Regions from separate parts of the Nocardiopsis codii genome, predicted to be linked through region 1. Evidence: predicted binding sites of a transcription regulator. Region 1 holds the regulator's gene; the other holds the start of a gene.
The links. Region 1 encodes LexA, which represses DNA repair genes until DNA is damaged. Its sites were predicted from a motif close to TCGAACANNTGTTCGA; they were not measured.
Positions count from the first base shown of each region.

Region 2: Q8791_RS08970 (DNA polymerase III subunit alpha) is a predicted target of LexA. The motif match lies at 5,482-5,497, and genes of this name have one in related genera.

Region 1 is NZ_JAUZMY010000004.1:78,058-85,519, reverse strand. It holds partial or broken gene Q8791_RS05705 (vitamin B12-dependent ribonucleotide reductase) at 1-2,154, opposite strand, end outside; gene nrdR (transcriptional regulator NrdR) at 2,306-2,809, opposite strand; gene lexA (transcriptional repressor LexA) at 3,470-4,189, shown strand; gene Q8791_RS05690 (alpha/beta hydrolase family protein) at 4,385-5,485, shown strand; gene Q8791_RS05685 (hypothetical protein) at 5,607-6,233, opposite strand; gene Q8791_RS05680 (hypothetical protein) at 6,275-6,868, opposite strand; gene leuS (leucine--tRNA ligase) at 6,953-7,462, opposite strand, start outside.
Region 2 is NZ_JAUZMY010000007.1:27,606-35,067, forward strand. It holds gene Q8791_RS08940 (FAD/NAD(P)-binding protein) at 1-319, shown strand, start outside; gene Q8791_RS08945 (acetyltransferase) at 419-880, opposite strand; gene Q8791_RS08950 (VCBS repeat-containing protein) at 1,243-2,649, shown strand; gene Q8791_RS08955 (endo alpha-1,4 polygalactosaminidase) at 2,931-3,713, opposite strand; gene Q8791_RS08960 (roadblock/LC7 domain-containing protein) at 4,263-4,646, shown strand; gene Q8791_RS08965 (hypothetical protein) at 5,166-5,411, shown strand; gene Q8791_RS08970 (DNA polymerase III subunit alpha) at 5,571-7,462, shown strand, end outside.

The DNA of each region.
Region 1 (7,462 bases):
CCGCGTCTGCGGCTCCGCCTTCTCCTCGGCCTTCTCCTCGGACCCTCCCGTGGACAGGGGCTGGCCGACCTTGCAGTTGTCGCGGTAGACGGCGAGCGCCTTCAGGCCGAGCTTCCAGCCCTGGTAGTAGATGTGCTCGAAGTCCTCGACCGCGGCGTCCTCCGGCACGTTCACCGTCTTGGAGATCGCGCCGGACAGGAACGGCTGCACGGCGGCCATCATCCGCACGTGGCCCATGGGCTTGATGTAGCGGCGGCCCATCGCGCAGTCGAACACCTCGTAGTGCTCGGGCCTCAGGCTGGGGGCGTCCACGACGTGGCCGTTCCCGGCGACGTACTCGACGATCGCCTCGGCCTGCTCGTCCTGGTAGCCGAGGTTCGCGAGCGCGCGCGGGATGGCCTGGTTGACGATCTGCATCGAGCCGCCGCCGACGAGCTTCTTGAACTTGACCAGCGAGAAGTCCGGCTCGATACCGGTGGTGTCGCAGTCCATCATGAAGCCGATGGTGCCGGTGGGCGCGAGCAGGCTCGCCTGGGCGTTGCGCCAGCCGTTGCGCTCACCGACCTTGAGGCACTCGGCCCACTCGCGGGTGGCCGCGGTGTGGATCGGCTCCTCCAGGGAGGTCACCGTGCGCAGGTCGTCGTTGGCGGCGGCGTGCTTGCGCATGACCCGCTTGTGGGCCTGCTCGTTGCGCTTGTAGCCGTCGTAGGGTCCGACCACCCCGGCCAGCTCGGCGCTGCGGCGGTAGGCGGTGCCGGTCATCAGCGAGGTGACGGCGGCGGCGACGGCGCGCCCTCCCTCGGAGTCGTAGGCGTGGCCGGTGGCCATGAGCAGGGCGCCCAGGTTGGCGTAGCCGATGCCGAGCTGCCGGTAGGCGCGGGTCGTCTCACCGATCTTCTCGGTCGGGAAGTCCGCGAAGGTGATGGAGATGTCCATCGCCGTGATGATCAGCTCGGTGAGCCGGGTGAAGCTCTCGACGTCGAAGGTGTCGTCCGCGCGCAGGAACTTCAGGAGGTTGATGGAGGCCAGGTTGCAGGACGAGTCGTCCAGGGACAGGTACTCGCTGCACGGGTTGCTGGCGCTGATCCGCCCGGTCTCGGGGTTGGTGTGCCAGTCCTGGATGGTGCCGTCGTACTGGATGCCGGGGTCGGCGCACTCCCACGCGGCCCTGGCCATCCGGGTGAACAGGTCCTTGGCGTCCACGGTGGCGACGACCTCGCCGGTGGTGCGGGACGTCAGGCCGAACTCGGACCCGGTGTCGACGGCGCGCATGAACGCGTCGGAGACCCGGACGGAGTTGTTGGCGTTCTGGTACTGGACGCTGAACATGTCGGCGCCGCCCAGGTCCACGTCGAAGCCGGCGTCGCGCAGGGCACGGATCTTGTGCTCCTCGCGGGACTTGGTCTCGACGAACTCCTCGATGTCGGGGTGGTCGACGTCCAGGACGACCATCTTGGCGGCGCGGCGGGTGGCGCCTCCGGACTTGATGGTCCCGGCGGAGGCGTCGGCTCCCCGCATGAAGGAGACGGGGCCGGAGGCCGTGCCGCCGGAGGACAGCAGCTCCTTGCTGGAGCGGATACGGGACAGGTTCACACCCGCTCCGGAGCCGCCCTTGAAGATGATCCCCTCTTCCTTGTACCAGTCGAGGATCGACTCCATGGTGTCGTCGACGGAGAGGATGAAGCACGCGCTGACCTGCTGCGCCGAGGTCGTCCCGACGTTGAACCAGACCGGCGAGTTGAAGCTGAAGAGCTGGTTGGCGAGGGCGTGCTTGAGCTCGTGGTCGAAGATCTCCGCGTCCTCGTCGCCGGCGAAGTAGCCGTGCTTGACGCCGGTCTCGGTGTAGACCCCGACGACGCGGTCGATGAGCTGCTTGAGGCTCCACTCGCGCTCGGGGGTGCCGGCGGCGCCGCGGAAGTACTTGCTCGCCACGATCTGGGTGGCGTTCATGGACCAGGACGCGGGGAACTCCACGCCGCGCTGCTCGAAGTTGACCGTGCCGTCGCGCCAGTTGGTCATGACGACGTCGCGGCGCTCCCATTCCAGGGCGTCGTACGGGTGGGTCCCGGGGGTCGTGAAGACCCGCTTGATCCTCAGCCCCTTGCGGTTCCCCTTGCCCTTGCGTCCCGTCGGTCCGCTGGCTGTCTCCGTCATCGTGGAGTCTCCCCTGCCTCATGGGCACGGCCTGCCCAACCGTGCACGGTGTCCTTGGAAAACGGGCGGGCCGGTCACGGGAGGGGTACCCCACGGTGGCCGGACCGCCCCGGCGGCGCCCCGCCCGCGACCCTCTCCCGGCCGCGGGGCGCTACCCGGTGGTGGTGCTGCTCTCGGGGAGGGCCTGCGCCCCGTCCGCGCCCTCGGACTCGCGGTCGCGACGCAGGCTGGCGATCTCGGACTCGAAGTCGGCGAGGCTCTCGAAACCGCGGTAGACGCTGGCGAAGTGCAGGTAGGCGACCTCGTCCAGGTCCCGCATGGGACCGAGGATGGCCAGGCCGATCTCATGGGCCGGCACCTCGGCGACGCCGCGTCCGCGGATCTCCTCCTCGACCTGTTGGCCGAGCTTGGCGAGGGCGTCCTCGGAGACGGGACGGCCCTGGCAGGCCCGGCGCACCCCGGCGATGATCTTGGTACGGCTGAAGGGCTCGGTGACGCCGGAGCGCTTGGCGACCATCAGCAGGACGGTCTCCTGCGTGGTGAAGCGGCGCTCGCACACGGGACAGGAGCGGCGGCGCCTGATGGCCGCGCCGTCGTCCGTGGACCTGCTGTCGATCACCCTGGTGTCCGGATGGCGGCAGAACGGACAGTGCATCCTGGTTCACCTGCTTCCCTCACCGAATCGACACCCTGTACCTCTACTAAACCACAACTCCTGGGCAATCCATCCCATGAGAGCACCAGATGTTGTGGTCGAACCTAGGCCTAGTGAGGGGTGCCCCGCAACCCGGCGACCGGCGTGTCCCGCACACGGGCACGCGGCGGCGGAGGCCTGCGGTCGGCGGCGGCACGGGGTGGGATCCGAAGGGGAGCCGGTCCGCCCCGGGGGCGGTCGGCGCCGACGACAAGAATAGCGGCGCGGGCCCTCGGCATCCGCTGCCCCCGGCGGCCTGTCGCACCCGGAAGTGCTCCCCACGAGGAGGTTTCACCCTGATGCCGGGGATTCGGGAGACCAGTCCCACATCCCACCGGAACCTCCCCCGGGGGACACGTGTTCGGGTATTCCGGGGACAGCACCACGTGAACACGTGTACACACGTCAGTAGAGGCCGGAAATTGACCGCGAAAACACACGGGACAATGGCCTGGGGCCTCGAACGCTTGTTTGATATCACCGTGCGCAACGTCTAATGTTGACTGTGATTTCACGCTGGTTTCGCCATCACGCGGACCCCAGGTCGGCACGGTCGCGAACCGGTGGTGGCCAGTCACGCAATCAGGCCCTGACCGAACCGAATGCCGAGGAGGCCCGGCCGTGCCGGAGGAGAATCCCGGAACCGCAGATTCCGCCACCGTTCTCACCGCAGTGGGGAACGCGGGTGGATCCACGCCCGAAGCCCCCAAACTCACCGCTCGACAGCAGAGTGTCCTGAACTGCATCCAGCGGTATGTGCGCGAGCGGGGCTTCCCCCCGTCGATAAGGGAAATCGGAGAAGCGGTCGGCCTCTCCAGCCCTTCCAGCGTGGCCCACCAGCTCAAGGTCCTCCAGCGCAAGGGCTACCTGCACCGCGACCAGAACCGCCCGCGGGCCGTGGAACTGCGCTCCCCCGGCCGTTCCACCGGCCAGACCGTGACCCCCGAGGACATCGACCCCTCGCGCGCCGCCGCCGTTCCGCTGGTCGGCCGGATCGCCGCCGGCGGTCCCATCCTCGCCGAGGAGTCGGTGGAGGACGTGCTAGCCCTGCCGCGCCAACTGGTCGGCGAGGGCCGCCTGTTCATGCTCACCGTGGTCGGCGACTCGATGATCGACGCGGCCATCACCGACGGCGACCTGGTCGTGGTCCGCCAGCAGCAGGACGCCAACAACGGTGACATCGTGGCGGCCCTGCTGGACGACGAGGCGACCGTCAAGGTCCTGCGCCGCGAGGAGGACGGCCACGTGTGGCTCATGCCCCGCAACGACGCCTACGAGCCGATCAACGGCGACGCCGCCACCGTCCTGGGCAAGGTCGTCGCGGTCATGCGCCGCGTCTGACCCGGCCCCGGCGACAGCCCGGCCCGCGCCTCCGGCACCGTCCCCGACGGACCGGGGGCGCCGTGCTGTGCCCTCCGGCGCCCGCCCGAACCCGCCGGGCCCGGGGGCTGGGCCCCGGCCGGGAACCGCCTCCGCCCGCCCCGGGGGGCCTGTGGACGACGGGGGTCCGTCCGGCGGGACCGCTAGGCTGAAACCGTGTCCACACCACTCTCCTCCCCCGTCGCCCGACCGCGCGCCGCTGTGGTCGGCGGTGTCCTCGCCGTCCTGCTCTCCACCGCCGCCTGCGCTCCGGCCGACGTCGACGGGGCCGAGGCGCCCGGGGTCGTCGGCGTCGAGCGCGAGCTGACCTTCGAGGGCGGCGGACACGAGGTGTCCGCGTCCTTCCGCGCTCCGCACGGCGCCTCCGAGCGGCTGCCAGGTGCGCTCATCATCTCCGGCAGCGGCCCGACCGACCGCGACGGCAACGCTCCCGCGCGGCCCGACGCCGACACCAATCAGAACCTGTCCCGTGTGCTCGCCGACGCGGGTGTGGCCTCTCTGCGCTACGACAAGTTCGGCAGCGGTCCGGACCCGCAGGTCGAGGAGGAGACCGGACCCGGCGGCGTCCGGAGGATCACCCCCGTGGATCCCGAGGTCTTCGACCGGCAGGTCGTGGCGGCCTACGAGGAACTGCTCGCGCAGCCCGAGGTGGACCCCCGGCGCGTGGTCGTCGTCGGACACAGCGAGGGCGCCCTCTACGCCCTGCGCGCCCACCGGCTCATCGGCTCCGGTCACCCCTCGCCCGCACTGGTGCTGGCCGCCCCTCCGGGCACCCGCTACCTGGACCTCCTCGACCGGCAGGTCACCGAGCAGGTCCGCCTGGCCGAGGGGACGGGCCAGCTCGGGGAGTCGGAGGCCGTCCGGATCCTCTCGGACATGCGGGCCGGGCGTGCCGCGATCAGGGGCGGGCGCGACATCACGTCGCAGGACAGCGACCAGTTCGGCGTCTACACCCCGTGGAACGCCGAATTCCTCTCCTACATGGACGGCCTGGACCCGGTCGAACTGGGACGGGACCTGCCCGAGGGCACCCCGGTCCTGGTCCTGTGGGGGGAGGACGACGCCCAGGTCTCCCGTGGGGACGTGGACCGTCTCATGACCGGGTTGGACGGTGCGGAACGCGTGGACCTGCCCGGCACCGACCACATCCTCCGGGCCTTCGAGGACGAGCCCGGTGCGGCGGTCCTGGACACGGACAGACCGTTCGCCGAGGGGGTCTCCCCGGCTCTGGAGGAGTTCCTCGGCAACGCCTGGTAGCGGCCCGCGGCTGTGTGGCGGCCCGGGGCCGGCGCGGACCGCGCCCCCGGCTGCGGGCCGGCGGTCACGGGCGCAGGCCGTGGGGAGGACGGCCGTGGGGGCGTGCGGAGCCGCCGCCCCGTCACTCGGGGAGGGACTCCGGAAGCGCCTCGACCACCGCCAGCGCGAGTTCCCCGGCGTCAGCGACGATCCGCTCCTCGTCGGCCGGTTCGGTCGCGTCGTAGCCGGCCGCCACGCTGTAGCAGGACTCCACGTACAGGTTGGAGACCCGGGTCCCCACACAGCCGACCGTGAACGGTGCTCCGGCGGTCCAGCGCACCGCCTCCTCGCCGACGCCGTCCAGCCCGGTGGTCTCGTGCTGTTCCGTGGTGGCCCGCAGGTTGTCGGCGGCGGTCGTCACCCCGCCCGGGTTGGGCGCGGCCACCAGTACCAGCGTCGCCGTGGCCGGCACCGCGTCCCCGGGGCCCTCCGGGGTCGCCCAGCGGCACTGCCACCCGGACCCGCCCGGGTCCTCCGGCGCGCCGAGCGGCTCCTCCAGCTCCAGTTCGTGTCCGGGCACCAGCGCGTCCAGGGTGTCCGTCGCGACGGCCGCGCACTCGGGGGCCGACTCGTACTCGCCCGTCTCCGGGGAGTCCCGGGTGACGACGTACCAGATCGCTCCGGCGGCGAGCACGACCAGGACCAGCGCGGCCGCGACCACGCCCGCCGTCGCGCAGCCCCTGCTCTGCGGCTGTGCGGACGGCATCACCTCGGGTCCGGGACCGTACGGCTGCTGGGGGTACTGGGCGCTCACAGGGAGGCCCCGATCAGTCCGGCGAACTCGGCGGCCAGCTCGGCGGCGTCGTCGGGGTCGACCGGGTCGTCCCCGGCCAGCCCCGCGTAGGACACCCGTACGAGCAGGTTGTCACTGTGGAAGGCGAGTTCGGCGGTGCCGGGCGCCTGCCCGTGCCACACCCGGCCCTCACCTCGTGACAGGTCCACCGGCTGCGCCCGTGCGGGCAGCAGGTCGGTGTAGGCCCCGGCCGCGCGTTCGGCGCCGGTCACCGGCTCCTCCCCCGTGGCGTCGGTGAAGAGAGCGGACACGTCCACCCGCAGGGTTCCCCGGTCACCGCCCTCGGAGGCTCCGGCCGAGGTCCACACGCACACGAGGCTGTCCCCGCCCTCGAGGGGGCCCTGCTCCCGGGTGTCCGCGACAGCTCCGGGCATGCGCTCCGCGAGGAGTTCGTCGGTGACGGCGTCGCAGCCGGTCGCCGCGGTGTGCACGTCACCGCTCTCGGGGACGTCCGGATCGTTCCCGGACAGCCACAGCCCGCCGCCGATCGCGACCGCGGACAGCACCGCCGCGCCCGCACCGATGACGGCCACACGCACGAGGGGACCCACCCGGCCACCCGCCTCCCTGTCGGTCGCCACGCCAACCGCGTGGGACGGCGCCCGCGTCGACGCGGGCGCCGTCCCGGTGCCGGATCAGCCGACGACGATGTTCACCAGCTTCGGCGCGCGCACGATGACCTTGCGGATCTGCTTGTCGCCGATGAAGCTCTGGGCCCGCTCCGACGCCAGCGCCAGCTTCTCCAGGTCGGCCGGGTCGATGTCGGGCGCCACGGACAGCTTGTCACGGACCTTGCTCTGCACCTGCACGACACAGGTCACGGACTCCTGCACCAGCAGCGCGGGGTCGGCCTCGGGCCAGTGGCCGACGGCGACCGTGCCCACGTGGCCCAGCTTCTCCCAGCCCTCCTCCGCCACGTACGGGGCGAAGAGGGACAGGGCGACGGCCACGAACTCGGCGGCCTCGCGGACGGCCGGGTCACCCGCGCCGGGGCCGGAGTCGATGGCCTTGCGGGTCGCCGAGACCAGCTCCATGGTGCGCGCGATGGCGACGTTGAACCGCCGGGACTCGACCAGGTTCGTGATCTGGTCGATGGTGCGGTGCGTGATCCTGCGCAGCGCGGTGTCGCCCCCGGCGGGGTCGGT
Region 2 (7,462 bases), on a different contig from region 1:
GTTGCTGGGCGCCCTCCTGGGGTCCGGCCGGGCGGGGCTGCACGTGTGGCCGTCCGCGGACGGCTCCCGGTCGTCCAGCGGGACCCTGGACGTGACCAGGTCCGGTTTCCGCCTGCTGGACGCCGACGGCGTCGCGGACGAGAGGGTGGTGGTGCTCGGCATCCCGGCCGAGGGTGTGCAGCCGGGCTCCTCCATCGGCGCGATCCCGGGCGTGCCCTCGCCGCTGCTGGCGGGGGCGGACCTGGCCGCCGCCGCTGTCATGGACCACCTGGGAGCCGACGACGTGTCGGGAACCGGCGTGACCGCGGGCCGCGTCTGAGGTCTGCCGCCGCTCCGCCGCCGCGCCCGGGTGTCCGGGCGCCGCGGCGGTGCGGCCGGTTCCCGGTCGGCCCCGGGTGCCCGGTCGGCCCCGCGGCGATCAGGAGCGGTCCCTGCGCATGTGGACGAGCGGGAACGGGCGCCCCTCGCCGTCCACCGGTGAGCGGCCCGTCTCCTCGAACCCCTGTGAGGCGTAGAACCCGCGCGCGGCCGGGTTCTGCTCGTTGACGTCCAGGGTGAGCACCGGGCGACCCTGCGCCGCCCAGGCCAGCAGGGCGCGGCCCACGCCGCGTCCCCGGGCGTCGTCGTGGACGAACAGCATGTCGACGTGGTGGCCGTCGAGCCCGATGAAGCCGACGGGGCGGCCGTCGGGGTCCACGGCGACGTGGACGTCGTGCCGGGGCAGGTAGGCGTCCAGGATCCTCGCCTCGTAGCGGTCGACGTCCTCCCGGGTCAGGAAGGCGTGTGTGGCGGTGACGGCGCTGCGCCAGATCTCCGCCAGGGCGGCGTACTCCTCCGGGCCCCTGGAGGGACGCACGTGCACTGGGAGAGAGGGATTCATACGCGCACCGTACCGGGGCCGCCTCCCGCACGGCACGGAGATTTCCTCCCGGAGGCGCCCGAACCCGCCCGCGGCCGGGCGCCGCCGACCTCGGGGACGGCTCCACCCCTCCCCCGGTGGTCACCGGGGACCACGGGCACCGACGAGCCGGCTCCGGCCCACGACCCGGGCGCGGTGCGCTCAGCACCGGTCCGCCGGCGGGTCACCGGAGGAGTCGCCGACGGGGGCGCGTTCCACAGCGGGGCCTTCGGCGGCCGAGACCGGCGCCGTGCGCCCGACGGATCTGCGACTACCCTGGCGTGATCCCCGAAGGCCGACCGGGCACGCCCGCCGTGCCGGCTCCCCGACGATCGGACGATCCCATGTACCCCCTCCGCCCCGCCCCGCTCTCCCTCGCCTGCGTCCTCTTCCTGAGCGGGTGCGCGAACGCCCCCGATCCCGGGGGTTCGGAGGGCGGACGGGGGCAGGGGGCCGACGAGGTGTACGAACTCGCCCCCGTCCCCGAGGGCGGGGGCGGCGACCTCCCCGACGACGTCAACGGGGACGGCTACACCGACCTCCTCTTCCTGGGGCCCGTCGAGACCGCCGGGAACGAGGGGACCTGGGAGCAGACGCGGCGGCTGGTGGTCGTCTACGGCTCGGAGCGCGGCCCCGATCCGACCACGCGCACGGGCCTCGAAGCCGGGGCCGTGACCGCGGTCGCCGCCGCGGGCGGCGGCCAGCACCTGCGCGCGGGGACCGCCGACCTGGACGGTGACGGCTTCTCCGACATACCCGTGACGACGGCTCCGCCCTCGGGGCAGGGCGTCGGCGGGGCCGCGGTGTTCTGGGGCGGTCCCGCCGGCCCCGACCCGGACGCGGCCCCCGTCCCCCTGGCGTCCGTGCCCTCCGGGGAGGGGTCGGACGGGGAGTGGTCCCCCAGCGGCGCGGCGCCGGCGCCCGGCGACTTCGACGGCGACGGCAGTGCCGACCTGGTGTCGTTCGAGGAGTCGGAGGGGAGGTCGCGTCTGACCGTCCTGTACGGCCCGTTCGAGCGTGACGGGACTCCCGCGCGCACCGGCCACCGCACGGTCGACGCCTGGGTCGGCGACCTGGTGCCCGGCCACCTCGCGGAGGGTGTTCCCACCCCTCTGCTGGTGCGGCGCGGCGACGACGGCGAGCAGCCCGGCAACACCCTCTACCTGACCGGGGGAGGCGACCCCGAGGCGTGGGGGGAGGCCGAACTGCACGCCGGGGGGATGTCCGTGTTCGGCGACTTCGACGGCGACGGCGAGACCGACCTGGCCGTCGGCGACGACGGGGGCAGGAACAACGAACCGGGGCACGGGACCGAGTCCCCCGAGGTGGACGACAGGCTGAACGTGTACCACGGCCCCTTCGACGCGGGCGTGCCCGAGCCCTCCTCGGTCCGGCTGACCCGGGACGAGGGGACCTACGGGGTCTTCCGCTCTCTCGGCGGGTGCGACCTGGACGGCGACGGCGCCGACACGCTCGCGGTGGGCCTCGGGGGCCACGGCGTCGACCTGCTGGACGACACGGGTTCGGGCCTGGCCCCGAACGGGGCGCCGACGCTGGTGCGCCCGGACTCCGGTGACGGCGGCGCCCCGGTCGCCCACGTCTTCGCCTGCGCGGACCACGACGCCGACGGTTCCGACGAGCTGGTGCTGTACCAGGTCCCGAAGGCGGACTGGTCGGCGCCGCTGCGCTGGTGGGTCACCGACGGGAGCGAGGACGAGGCGGCGTTCGACGGAGCGGGCTTCGAGGACTGAGGCGGGCCGCCCTCCCCGGGCCGAGGTCCGGGCCGACACCATGCCCGCATGGTTCCCGTCCCTCCCTCACCCGTCCCTCCTTCACCGCACCGCCGCTCCCCCTGCCCCCTGATGCTCCCGGTGAGGACCGCCCGCCCGCCTCACCGGTCTCCGGCCGCGCCCGCGGCCCGGTCACCGGTCTCCACTGGGGTGCCGTACGCCCCCGCCCCCGGCGCGGCCGGGGGCGGGGGCGGGGGCGGGGAGGAGCGAGGCCGGGCGTACCCGGCGGGGGCCGCCCCGTGTCAGCAGGCCTCGAAGAGGTACTCCTCCTCCTGCGGGCCGACCAGGTCCAGGTCGCGCAGGATCATCCTGTCGGGCGCGCCCGGGGAGGCGCAGGCCTCGGCGAAGGTCAACCCGGCCTCCTCCAGGGCCTCGGGGTACTCCACCGCCAGCACGTCGTCGCCGTAGGCGTCGGTGTAGGCGTCGCACTCGTTCCAGACGGCGCAGTCCTCGGCCATGGCGAAGTCGAAGCCGACCTCGTCCCTGCCGCGTTCGGTCGCCTCGGCCGCGTTCTTCTGTCCGGCGGCCATCCCGTGCCCGTGGGTGAGGGAGACCAGCTCCGTGGCGAGCGCGAGGTTGTCGTCCGGTGTCAGCAGGCCCTGGGAGCGCAGGTCGGAGTCGAGGTTGTCGAACTCGACCGCGTCGAACCCCTTCTCGGAGCAGGTCGCGATGGTCTCGGCGAGGATCTCGGCGAGGTCGGACCGCTTCTCCTCGGTGGAGGTGTCCAGGAGTCGCTCGTCCGGCCAGTTCGGGTCGATGACCGGTTCGCCGGACTCGTCGTGCAGGATCAGGTGGGGGTGCTCGGAGAGCCACCACTCCAGGTCGCCCGGCTGGGTCTGGAAACCGTTGACGTAACAGACCGAGTACAGGTCCGGCGCGGGTTCGGCCGTGGAGTCGCGGACCACCGTGCCCACCCCGGCGGGCGGTTCGTAGGCCGCGCCGAGCTGGTAGTCGAAGGTGCCCTCGGGGAAGCCCTCGATGGCCGCGGACCCGCTCTCGTCCGCGGTGTGGGATCCGACCGGCATGGTCTCACCCGGCCCGGCGCAGGCCGAGGCGGCGATGACGGCGACGAGCGCCGCCAGGAGGCCGCCGGGTGCCGTTCTCCGGATCCGTCGTGGTGCGGGCATGGATGTCCCCGTTCTGTCGGGCGGCGTGTCCGCCGCCGTCTCGTGGCCGACCGGGGCGGTTCCCCGGCCGGAGTGTGGTGGTCTTCCCGTCGCATCGTCCACTGTCGCGCGCCGGATGCGGTCGTGATCTTCCGCACTCGTGTTCGGACGTTCCCGGGACGGCCTGCGACGGCGGCGTGGGCACGCGGTCGGTCCGGGCACCGGTCGGGGCCAGGTCCCACCCGTGTGACCTGGCCCCGGAGCCCGCTCTTCGGCGGAGGTCCTCCGCGCCCGGCGGTCCGTCGCGGCGGGGTGCGCGGTAGGCGGCTTTACCGACGAGGAAGTTGAATTTTGAACGAGATGGAGCACAGTGTATCTTCGCGGTTTCCGAGCGTTATATCCGTTCTGCGTTCGATCTCCCCGCGGTGCGCCCGGTTCCGCCTCCACCCGACTGCCAGAAGGTCCGCGATGAACAAGACCGCCCCTCCCAGTACCAGCCCGGCATTGAGCGCACTCCTCGCGGAGGTCCCGGGGGTCGAACACGTGGTGCTCTGCACGGAGGGCGGCCTGGTCCACACCCTGGCCCTCGGCGCGGACCGCCGCCAGGCCGACCAGCTCTCGGCCCTGGGCAGCTTCCTCTTCAGCGGGGCGGAACGCATCGGTTCGCTGACGAGGTACGGCGCGGTCGACCACCTGGTCATCCGACTCCAGCGGGGAGGCTCGCTGCTCGTGCGCCCGGTGGGCTCGCTCCTGAGGGTCGTGATGCTGACCAGCGCCGACACCGCCCTCCCCCGCGCGGCGGTCTCCCTCGACCGGCTCGTGCAGGAACTGGAGAACTCGCTCACCCGGTAGGCCGGCCAGGGCCCCGACCGCCGTCAGGGCCTTCCTCCGACGCCACCGCACCGGCCCGACCCGGGTGCGTCGTTCACGGCGAGAGCCCCCGTGCCCGCACCCGGCCCCCGCCCGCCCATGGGTCCCCGCCTCACTGCCGTCGCCGTACCGGGACCTTGATCCTACGACCCGTTCGTCCCACTACATCACTTGCGCCACAGCGGTTTCATGTCGCCCCGACCGTCCGGACAAAGGCGCCGGTCAGTCGGCAACCCGGCCTACGAGCGCGCGATCTCCGACGCTCCGGGCCTCCCCTACGACACCGAGGCCCGGGCGGCGCACACCCGGGCACCGGCTTCCGGACCGGACCGCGCACCGCCGGCCCGTCCGCCGGGGCCGCCGCAGGAGGCGGCCGGGCCGCACCGGCCGGACCGGTGTCCGACACCCCGGGGGCCGCGCGTCACCCCTGGACAGCCCGGGGTCGGAGGATGGGGGGCGAAGACCCCGGACACTCACGACCCCACCTGCGACAATGGGTGCATGCCGAGTCCGCTGACCCGTGTGCCGCCCCTCGTCCGCGCCCGAGAGGCGAGCGGGTACGCCTACCTCCTGGCGTGGGTCGAGACGCGCGCCGGGCTCCGGGCCCGGATCACCTGGGTGGAGCAGTACCGCGAGGAGCCCTACCAGTGGCGCTGGGAGGTGGCCGAGGTCCCGGCCACCCGGGTGACGCAGATGGCCGGGCAGTCGTACCAGGGGGTCCCCCGCGAGCGCCGCGGGAGCGACTGACCCCCGCGGCGCCCCCTTCGTCCCCGCCGGGACGCCCGGCGGTGCCACCACCCTTCGCATGGTCTAGAATTCGAACATAGGTTCGATCGTGTCGCCTCTTCCCCACCGGCACCAGGACTGGGCCGAGCCCCAGTACGCCACCACGGGGAGGGACAGCGCATGCGGCACGGCAGCGAGCACACGGACTTCGCCCACCTGGGGGTCGTCTCCTCGTTCTCGACCCACCACGGCACCTGTCCTCCCGACCGCCTGGCCGCCCGCGCCGCCGACCTGGGACAGGGCATCCTCGCCCTCACCGACCGCGACGGCGTGTACGGCATGGTCGAGCACGTGCGCGCCTGCCAGAGCGCGGGCATCCGCCCCGTGCTGGGCTGCGACCTGGCACTGGCCTCCCCCGACGGCGGCCGGGTGACCCTCCTGGCCCGGGGGCGCCTCGGCTGGGCGACCCTGTGCCGCCTCGTCACCCGCGCCCACGCCCACACCCGCACGGCCCCCGCCCCCGGCCACACGGGCTCACTGCGGGTCCAGGGCGCGGCCGGCTCCCCCGCCCTGCCCCACGCCGCGATGGCCGAGGGCTCCTCGGGCGTGGTCGTGCTCCTGGGCCCGGGGTCCGACGTCGGCGAGGCCGTCGCCCGGGACCGGCCCACCCATGCCCGACGCCTGCTCGCCCGCTGGAAGGACGCGGCCGAGGTCGCGATCGCCGTGGCGGACCACGACCTCCCCGGGCAGAGGCGCACCGCCCGCGCCCTGCTGTCCCTGGCCGCCGAGACCCGCACGCTCGCCGTACTCACCAACGCCGTCCGCTACCCGGTGGCGGAGGACGCCGAGGTGGCGCACGTCCTGGACCAGGCCCGGCGGTGGGCGCCGGGCGGCTCCCGCCCCGGCCCCGCCACCGACCAGGCGTACCTCAAGAGCGGCGCCGAGATGCTCGCCGTCGCCGAGCGGCTGTGCGGCGGGGACGCCGCCCGCGCCCGGCGCCTGATCGCCCACACCACGGCCCTGGCCGCGTCCTGCACCCTGGACCCCGACACCGACCTCGGCATGGACGACATCCACCTGCCCGACGTGCCCCACGCGACCGACCGGCTCCTGCGGGCCTGCGAGGACGGCCTGATCCGGGTCGGACTGGGACACGACCCCCGGGCCCTGCGCCGCCTGTCCCACGAGATGGAGATCATCGAGGGCAAGCGGCTGTCCGCCTACTTCCTGACCGTCGCCGACGCCGCCGCCCGTATCCGCGACAAGGGCATCCGCTGCTCCATCCGCGGTTCGGGCACCGGCAGCCTGGTCAACCACCTGATCGGCATCTCCGCCGTCAACCCCCTGGACCACGGGCTGGTGATGGAGCGGTTCCTCAGCCAGAGCCGCTCGGGCCTGCCCGACATCGACCTGGACGTGGAGTCCGCCCGCAGGCTGGAGGCCTACGACGCGGTGTTCGGCGGCTACCCGGACGGAACGGCGTGCGTGTCGATGATGGAGACCTACCGGGCCCGCAGCGCCCTCCGGGACGTCGGCGCGGCCCTGCGCCTCCCCCCGCTGGAGGTCGACCGCCTCGCCAAGGCGTTCCCCCACCTGCGGGCGGGCCGCATCCGCGAGGCCGCCCGGGAACTGCCCGAGCTGCGGCGCTACGACGGCGCGGGCCTCGACGACCCCGCCACCCAGGACCTGTTCCGGCTGGCGGAGCGGTTGGACGGCCTGCCCCGGCACGTGGCCATGCACCCCTGCGGCCTGGTCGTCTCCGACGCCTCCCTGCGCGACCGCGTCCCGGTGGAGCCGTCCCTGGCCGGCTACCCCATGGTCCAGCTGGACAAGAACGACGTGGAGCCCATGGGGCTCATCAAGCTGGACGTCATCGGGGTGCGCATGCAGTCGTCGCTGGCCCACGCGCGGGCCGAGGTGGAGCGCACCACCGGCCGGGCTCCCGACCTGGAGGCCCTGCCCCGCGACGAGGCGACCTACCAGATGATCGGGGCGTCGCTCACCCTGGGCTGCTTCCAGATCGAGTCGCCCGGCCAGCGCGAACTCCTCAGCCGCCTGCGCCCGACCGGCAT